Regions from separate parts of the Gordonia sp. KTR9 genome, predicted to be linked through region 1. Evidence: riboswitches for the same ligand, from Rfam matches in the RefSeq annotation. Region 1 holds a riboswitch; the other holds the start of a gene.
What was found. A riboswitch is a leader RNA that binds a small molecule or an ion and turns the genes downstream of it on or off. The one in region 1 is predicted to bind cyclic di-AMP.
Positions count from the first base shown of each region.

Region 2: linked by a shared signal. The riboswitch ahead of KTR9_RS06560 (transglycosylase family protein) and the one ahead of KTR9_RS16490 (C40 family peptidase) in region 1 are both predicted to bind cyclic di-AMP.

Region 1 covers NC_018581.1:3,510,071-3,514,651, reverse strand. The annotation lists gene KTR9_RS16495 (DEDD exonuclease domain-containing protein) at 1-1,584, opposite strand, end outside; gene KTR9_RS26990 (hypothetical protein) at 1,831-2,061, shown strand; cyclic di-AMP (ydaO/yuaA leader) riboswitch at 2,169-2,399, shown strand; gene KTR9_RS16490 (C40 family peptidase) at 2,416-3,099, shown strand; gene KTR9_RS16485 (NlpC/P60 family protein) at 3,332-4,369, shown strand; gene KTR9_RS16480 (hypothetical protein) at 4,376-4,581, shown strand, end outside.
Region 2 covers NC_018581.1:1,279,707-1,284,287, reverse strand. The annotation lists gene KTR9_RS06580 (hypothetical protein) at 1-37, shown strand, start outside; gene KTR9_RS06575 (flavin reductase family protein) at 43-588, shown strand; gene moaA (GTP 3',8-cyclase MoaA) at 602-1,690, shown strand; gene KTR9_RS06565 (MoaD/ThiS family protein) at 1,702-1,950, shown strand; cyclic di-AMP (ydaO/yuaA leader) riboswitch at 2,208-2,391, shown strand; gene KTR9_RS06560 (transglycosylase family protein) at 2,398-3,018, shown strand; gene KTR9_RS06555 (molybdenum cofactor biosynthesis protein MoaE) at 3,184-3,630, opposite strand; gene KTR9_RS06550 (MogA/MoaB family molybdenum cofactor biosynthesis protein) at 3,627-4,118, opposite strand; gene moaC (cyclic pyranopterin monophosphate synthase MoaC) at 4,111-4,581, opposite strand, start outside.

The sequences.
Region 1 (4,581 bases):
GACGGGCATGGGGGAGACGCCGCGTCGCGCGCGTCCGGCCGCCGCGAGCCGCCCGTGCCGGATCACCGCGAACTGCCATCCCCGTTCGCCATCGGGCCGCGCGACGACGATCTCGGCGATCGCGCACAACGCGGCCAGTCGCTGACACCGGGCGAGGGTGTCGATCGTGAGCGCGAGCCGGTCCCGATGGCGTGCCGCGGTCTCGAACATGTGGGCCTGCGCGAGGTCGGCGAGGCGTGCGGTGAGCCCGTCGAGGAGTTCGTCGGCCTCACCCCGCATGAGTCGGCGGGCCGCGGTGACCCGCGGGGAGTAGTCGGGGACCGTCTGCGGCTGCGCGGTGGCCGCTCGGCACGACCCGGGGCGTCGCCTCCCGTCGGCATCGGGACACCAGTGGTAACCGTTGGCGCCGAGCCGCTTCGTACACGTGCGGAGACCGGCGGCCGTCGAGATCACATCGGCGACGGTCGCCGCACCGGTGCGATTCCCGACCGGGCCGATCGACTCGTCGGTGGGTGTGCGGCTGACTTTCAGACGAGGGAACCGCTCCTCGGTCAGGGTGACCCACCATCCCTTGTGCGGCTGTGTCGACCGCCGGTTGTACGCCGGCGCGTGTGCGCCGAGCAGCCGCAGTTCGCGTACCGCAGCCTCGAGCGGGTGGGAGCATTCCACGATGTCGACCCGCTGCGCGAGGAGCACCATCTCGGCGATGCGGCGGCGGGGGTCGCCACCGGTGAAATACGACCGGACCCGACGGCGTAGGTCCACCGCGGTACCGACATAGAGGACCTCGTCGGACGGGCCGCGGAAGAGGTAGACGCCGGGACGCGAGGGGATGCGGTCGGCGAGACCGCGTTTGGCCCGGAGTCGCGGGTCGGTCCGCGGCAGATAGGACGTCAGGTCGCCGACGGTGGCGATGCCCTGGTTGCCGACGCGCTCGAGGAGCCGGTGGAAGACCTCCACCGTGGCGCGGGCATCGTCGAGTGCCCGGTGCGTGGGGCGCACGGAGACGTCGAACAGGTCGGCGAGGGCGCTGAGCTTGACTGTGGGCGCCTCGTCGCGCGTGAGGATGCGCCGGGCCATGGTCACCGTGCACAGACTCAGGCTGAACGTCCACGGGAGCTGGAGCCGGATCGCGTTCTGGCGCAGGAAGCCCATGTCGAACCGGGCATTGTGGGCCACCAGGATCGAGCCGCGGGCGAACTCGAAGAACGAGGGCAGTACCGACTCGATCCGCGGTGCGTCGGTCAGCATCGCGGTGGTGATGCCGGTGAGGGTGACGATCTGGGGCGGGATGGGTCGACCGGGGTCGACCAGGGTCGCGAACTCGCCGATGATCTCGCCGCCACGGATCTTCACCGCGCCGATCTCCGTGATCCGGTCACGGGCCGGATCGGAGCCGGTGGTCTCGAGGTCTACGACGACGAGGGTCGTGTCGAAGAGTGAGCGGTCGCTGAACTCGTTCGACGACTCGCCGGTGTCCCCCTGATCGGCGGCCTCCAGGTCGGCGAAGGTGAGCTGCCCCGCGGAGGAGCCGGCCACGCTGGTCTGCGTCACCCGGCGAACATTAGTTCGATCCACCGACATCGCGATGACGGCACACCGCGAACTCGGCCTGTGGCTGGTGTGACTGCTGGGTCGACGACTGTTCGACGGGATTTGTCGGTGGGTGCTCCTAGTCTCCACCTGGACGTGAGAAATGCGGTGCTCTCACGGTGACCACGACCCCTACGAGGGCCGACACGGCCCCGCCTCACCAGATGAGATGGAGATCACACCATGTACGTCGACTGTGCACGATGCCCCGCCCGTCCCGTCGCTTGCGACGGGTGCATGATGACGGTGCTGTTTGGCGGTCCGAGCTGGGACGATATGCCCGACGAAGGTGGAGTTTCGGTAACGGCGGCGACGGTCGAGGCGGACGCCGAGATCGACCTCGCGATCGACGTTCTGCAGGCTGCTGCAATGGTGACGAGTGGCGCTGCACGATCTGCAAGATCGGCGAAAACCGCAGTTCAGGCACCAGATCGACGCGCCTCTGTGACGGTCCTCAGGGCCGGTTGAAAAGCGGCCGAGGTTTGGCTGTCTGTCGCTTAGTGGACAGAGCGCATCCGATTTCGTAACCTTTCTGAGACCTTTGCGGAGCGTCCCGCTTCAACAGAAGTGGTCCGCAGTAGTCACCGCTCAATCGCCCTTGCGGCGAACCGGGGAACCACAACCTTCGGGCGGGCTCGTCGGAGCGCATCACCACGGATGCGTCTCAGCGAATCCGTTCCGAATCGGGGTGAATCGCGTTGCCACGCATGAGTGTCCAGTGGATACCTCATGCGCGAAACACGCGTAGGGCCACTCTTCCGGCCCGAACCCGACAGCTAACTCGGTCGGCGGTAGAGGAAGATCTGAAGGAGAACTCGCTTCGTGGCCAAACATCGTTTGGAACAGCCCAATCGTGGCAGCACGGTCGCCAAGAAGGCGGTGATCGCCGGATCGATCACGCTCGGTTCGCTCGCCGCAGCCGCCGGCCCTGCTCTCGCCGCCCCGGTCCACACCCCGCTGGGGACTTTCGAGATCCCGGCCCTGCCCGGTGCGAAGGCCCCGGACGCCAAGCCCGCACCCCCGGCGACGCCCGTGAAGAAGTCGCCCGCGGCCACGGTCGAGATCCCCAACCTTGGACAGTTCACCGTGCCGGGCATCGCCCCTGACCAGATTCCCCAGCAGTTCCGTCCGCAGGGCGGCGCGCCCCTGGGCCAGCCGCAGCTGACCGCGGGTGAGAAGGCCGTCAAGGCCGCTGAGAGCAAGATCGGCTCGCCGTACTCCTACGGTTCCGCCGGCCCCAACGCATTCGACTGCTCGGGTCTCGTCTACTGGTCCTACAAGCAGGCCGGCAAGAACATTCCGCGCGACAGCTACGGCCAGCTCGGCGGCGGACGTGCGGTGTCCTACTCCGAAGCCAAGCCGGGCGACGTCATGATCTTCAACGGTGGCGGCCACGCCGGCATCTATGTCGGCAACGGCCAGTTCGTCCACTCGTCCAACTACGGCACGCCGGTCAAGCGCGACGCCGTCAAGGAGTGGACCCTGACGGGAATCCGTCGTTACTGACGACAACCGAACACGGACAGACTGAGCACGAGGGTCTCGGGACGGGCGGATCGCGTGGATTGCGATCCGCCCGAACCAGTCCAGGGGGCCTGTCGGCGCCCTAGGGTGGTCGACGGGACGTGGGGCACGGGTGACGGGAGGCCCGGGTTGCTCAGGATCGACGAGCACACACGAGGGAGTGAGTAGGACCGTGCTGATCGGGGAGGGGCGGGCTCGCGTCATGCGGCCACCCATGCGTTCGCGTCCGCTGATGTTCGCGGTCTGCGTCCTGTCGGCGCTCGCCGTGCTCATACCGACGGTCTCCGGTGGTGTCGGGGACGCCCGTGCGGTGCCCGCGCGCTCGGCCGATCAGCTGCTCGACCGCTACAAGCAGCTCGGCATCGACGCGGAGAAGACCACCGAGGCGATGCACAACGCGAAGATCGAGTACGACAAGCAGCGCGGCATCGTGGCCACGGCCAAGAGGGCGGCGGCCGAGGCACAGCAGACGCTCGACAGGAGCCGCGCCCAGCTGGCGGTGCACCAGAACCGCGTCGACGCCATCGTGCGCGCCAGCTACCAGGGCGCTCGCGTGAGTGGCCTCTACGCGGTGATGATCAGCGACTCGCCCCAGGCACTGCTCGACCAGATGTCGGGCCTGGACATGATCTCGCGTCAGGCGTCGGCGGATCTCACCGCCATCAAGAAGGTTCGCGCACGCACGGAGATCGCGAAGAAAGACGCCGAGCAGACGGCAGTGGCGGCCTCCGAGGCGGTCTCCCGCGCCGAGCGGGTCCGCGGTGATCTGCAGACGAAACAGGCCGACCTGCAGCTCCAGGCGATCCAGATCCGGGCGATCTACAAGTCCATGACCGGAAAGCAGCTCGCCGCGCTGCGCGGACCGACCTTCGACTTCGATCCGCGTCTGGTGCCCAGGGGTACCGCGGCCGGACTCATCGCGGTACAGGCCGCGCTGACCCGGATCGGTGATCCGTACGTGTGGGGCGCCACCGGACCGAACTCATTCGACTGTTCCGGCCTGATGGTCTGGGCATTCAAGCAGGCGGGCAAGACCATCCCGCGGTCGAGCGAGGCGCAGATGGGTGGCGGGACCGCCGTCGACCGCAACGATCTGAAGCCCGGCGACCTGATCATCTACTACCCGGACGCGCATCACGTCGGCATGTACGTCGGCGACGGATATGTCATCCATGCCTCGACCTTCGGCGTCCCGGTCAAGGTCGTGCCGATCGACGAGGCAGGCCCGTACAACTCCGCTCGCCGGTTCTAGTCCACGGTGATCTCGCGGCGTCGGCGTGCCGGCCTGTCGTCGGCGGTCGTCGCGCTGGTCGTCGTCGGCACGTTCACCGGATGCGGCACGGGTGATCCGCTGGGGGGAGCGAGCCCATCGGCAGGAGCGGAGTCGACGCCGAGTTCCGAGGTCAACGTCTACGAGCGTGATCGTGCCGCGGGGGTGACCAGGCTGCTCGACTCGCTCACCGA
Region 2 (4,581 bases), 2.2 Mb from region 1:
GGTGTACGCACTCCGTGCCGGACGCCGAGCCAGGTGAGGACCGTGACCACAACCATCGACACCACCCCCGACCTCTCGCCGGTCTCCGATGGGCGGGCGCTGCGCGATGCCTACAGTTGCTTCCCGTCCGGCGTCGTCGCGGTGTGTTGCGAACGACCCGACGGGGATTCGACCACCCTCATCGGAATGGCGGCCAGTTCGTTCACCACCGTCTCGCTCGATCCGCCGCTCGTCTCGGTCTGCGTCCAGAACACCTCGACGACCTGGCCGCGGATCCGCACCGCACCGGCGATCGGGGTCAGCGTGTTCGCCGGCGACCAGATCGAGCTCTGCAAGCAGCTCGCGGGATCGTCGGAGCACCGCTTCGACGGCATCACCCCGTTGAGCACCGATCGGGGCGCGGTCTTCGTGCCCGACGCCGCCGCGCACCTGTCGTGCACGATCCACAACGAGATCCAGGCCGGCGACCACACCGTCGTGCTCCTGGAGATCGAGTCGCTGCGCGCCGATCCCGGCGTCGAACCCCTGGTCTTCCACGCCAGCACGTTCCGTGCGCTCGAGGCACGGAAGGATCCCACCCGGAAATGAGTCTCTGCGCAGCATGAACACCGTCGGCCTCGGAATCCCATCGCCTGTGTCCCCGCGGGACGCAGCGGCTTCCGACGCGCCGGCCGAGGGTCCGCTGCGCGACACGTTCGGCCGGGTGGCGAAGGATCTCCGGGTCTCGGTCACCGACCGCTGCAATCTGCGTTGCTCGTACTGCATGCCCGCCGAGGGCCTGGACTGGATGCCCACCGACCAGGTGCTGTCCACGGACGAACTGATCCGGGTGCTGACGGTCGCGGTTCGCGACCTGGGTATCGACCGCATCCGGTTCACCGGCGGTGAACCCTTGCTGCGGCGCGATCTGGAGGACATCATCGCGGCCGTCGCCGGCCTCCCCCAGGCCCCCGAGATCGCGATGACCACGAACGGACTCGGACTGCCACGACGGGTGGCGAGCCTGGTCGACGCCGGCCTCGACCGCATCAACATCTCGCTCGACACCATCGACCCCGCCCGATTCGCCGAGATCACCCGGCGAGACCGGCTGACGGACGTGCTCGACGGCCTGGCGGCGGCGCGCCGCGCCGGACTCGACCCGGTCAAGGTCAACGCCGTCGTGCCCGCCCGCGCGGATCTGGCGGGCGTTCCGGACCTGCTCGCGTACTGCCTCGAGCACGGCTACGAGTTGCGGATCATCGAGCAGATGCCCCTCGACGCCGACCACGCATGGCAGCGAGCGCAGATGGTGACCGCCCGTGAGATCCTCGCAACGCTGCGTGAGCGCTTCACCCTCCTGCCCGATCCCGCGCCGCGCGGGAGTGCTCCGGCCGCCACGTGGCTCGTCGACGGTCACCAGGGATCTCACGGGCCCGCACGCGTGGGGGTCATCGCGTCGGTCACCGAGCCCTTCTGCGGGGACTGCGACCGCACCCGGCTCACCGCGGACGGGACGCTGCGCAACTGTCTGTTCGCGACGTCGGAAACCGATGTCCGCACCGCTCTGCGCACACTCCCCGACGACGAGATCGACGCCGCGCTCGCACACCTGTGGCGCGGCAACATGTGGGCCAAGGCGGCCGGTCACGAGGTGAACGCCGCGGGCTTCCGGCAACCGGACCGACCGATGTCGGCGATCGGCGGCTAGGCTCGCGTCCGATGCAGCTCACAGTCCGATTCTTCGCCGCCGCGCGCGCCGCGGCCGGCGCCGAGGAGAGAGTCGTCGAGATCGACCCGACGACCACCCTCCGCGTCCTGGAAGAGACCCTCGCCGCCGGAAACCCCTCCCTCGCCACAGTTCTCGAACGCTGCTCGTATCTGCGCGACGAGATCGCGTTCTCCGATCGAACGCGCGCACTCGGCACGTGCACGACACTCGACGTTCTCCCGCCGTTTGCCGGTGGCTGACGCCACACCGGGCTTGTGACCTTTGTCACATAACGGTGGAGTAACAGGATGGGCACGGGACGGCCACTAACCCGTTGAACTGGGATGACGCCCAAAGTGGGTCGGAAGACCCGGATCCGGGCCGAAAATCGCTTGCGTTCAGCCAGGTGATTCAGTCCAACGAACGACGTACTGTACGAAGCGTCCTCCTCGGAGGTCACGACACAGCAACCAAGACATAACGTCCCACCGGCCGCGCCGAGCCTCGTTCCGCCGGTGGGAACGACAAGCAATCTAGGAACGAGGACGGGGGACCCAACCTCATCCCCTGAGACCGGACACCACACCAGGTGTCCTCGGGGTTAAGTCCCGGAAGCCGCGGCGACCACCGCGACGACCGGGGCCGAGCACCTCTCGCTCGAACCCGACAGCTGACTTCGTAGGCGCGTGGAGAGAGGAAACACATACATGTCCGGACGTCATCGCAAGCAGACGACCAGCACGGCCGCCAAGACCATCACAAAGGTCGCCCTCACCGGCGCAGTCCTCGGCGGCGGAGCAGCCCTCCTGGGCACCGGTACCGCCAATGCGGCCACCGACGCCGAGTGGAACCAGGTCGCGCAGTGCGAATCCGGTGGCAACTGGGCCATCGCGACCGGCAACGGTTACCACGGCGGCCTGCAGTTCTCGCCGAGCACCTGGACCGGCCACGGCGGCGGCGAGTTCGCCCCGACCGCAGACCAGGCCTCCCGCGAGGAGCAGATCGTCGTCGCCGAGCGCGTGCTCGGATCGCAGGGCAAGGGCGCCTGGCCCACCTGCGGCACCGGTCTCTCGGGTTCGACCCCGCGCAGCGCGCCGACCGACACCCCGCGTGAGATCGCCCCGGTGCTCCCCGGCGGCAACGGCAGCGTCGACCTGGCCAAGACGACCGACGACGTCGCCAAGCAGGTCACCGACGCCCTCACCGAGGCCGGCGTCAGCCCCGAGATCAAGAACCTCTGGCAGGCGGCCAAGGACAGCGGTGTCTCGCTGAACCAGGACCAGATCAAGTTGTTCAACGACAACAAGCACCTGCTGCCCAACCCCTGATCCGGGACACAGACGAAGGGCCCCGCACGATGAATCATCCGTGCGGGGCCCTTTTCCAATGGTTTCGACAAGCTCAACCAGCGGGGGTCGGCTCAACCAGCGGGGGTCAAGCTCGACCAGCGGGGGCCAGGCTCGACCAGCGGGGGTCAGGCTCAACCAGCGGGTCTATGCCGAATTGACCCACTCGTCGGTGCCGTCGTCGAAGAACTGGTGCTTCCAGACCGGCAGCCGGGACTTGACCTCGTCGACGAGACGCGAGCAGGTCTCGAACGCCGCCCGACGATGGTCGGCGGCCACCGCGACCACGAAGGCTATGTCGCCGATCGCGAGGTCGCCGACCCGGTGGGAGACGGCGACCGCACGCACGCCGTCGACCGCTGAGACCTCCTCGACGACGTCGGCCAGCACCTTCGTCGCGGTGGGATGCCCGGAGTAGTGCAGGGCGGTCACCCTTCGCCCGCCGTCGTGGTCACGGACGGCGCCCACGAAGCCGACCACCGCCCCGGCCTTTCCCTCGGCGGCAGCGGCGACCATCGCCTCGTGGGCGGCCAGCGTGATCGGCTCGTCGACGACAGCGGTGAGCACCACGCGGGTGCCGGCGTCTCCGGTCATCGGTGGTCGCCTCCGCGAATCTGATCGAGTGCGTGGTGGACGACGCCGGCGAGCACGCCCAGCCCGTCGCGAACCCCGCCGGTCGAACCGGGCAGGTTGACGACGAGCGTCCTCCCGGCCACCCCGGCGAGCCCGCGCGAGAGGACGGCGGTCGGCACCTTGGGCAGGCCGGCCGACCGGATCGCGTCGGCCAGACCCGGGATCTCGACGTCGAGGAGCGGCCGGGTCTGTTCCGGAGTCCGGTCGGTGGGCGTCAGACCTGTTCCGCCCGTGGTGATCACGAGGTCGACCTCGGCGTAGATCGCGGCGCGGACGGCATCGCCGACCGGTGGGCCGTCGGCCACGACGTCGCATTCGTCGACCCGGAAGCCCTGCTCTGCGAGCCATGCCTCGATGATCGGGCCGGACCGGTCGGCGTAGACACCGCTGCTGGCGCGGTTCGACGCGACGACGACACGCGCGACGCGTGGTGTTCCCGGATCAGTCATCGGCCGGGTCAGCCGGGTCGCGGTACCAGTCGCCCGACTTGCCTCCGGTCTTGGCGAGGAGGCGGATACCGTCCATCTGCGCGCGTCGGTCCACGGCCTTGACCATGTCGTGCAGTGTCAGGCCGGCGACGGCGACCGCGGTCAGCGCTTCCATCTCGACGCCCGTCTGACCGGAGGTGGCCACGGTCGCGGTCACCTCGATCGTCTCGGCACCGATCGCGAAGTCGACCTCCACCGACGACAACGCCAACTGGTGGCACAGCGGAATCAGCTCGTCGGTCCGCTTGGCCGCCATGATCCCGGCGATGCGCGCCGTGGCGAGCACATCCCCCTTGGGCAGCCTCGACTCACTGAGGAGGCCGATCACCTCGGCGGTGGTGTGGAACGTGCCGGCGGCGACAGCGCGACGCTTCGTCGACGGCTTGGCCCCGACGTCGACCATGCGGGCCGATCCGGAGGCGTC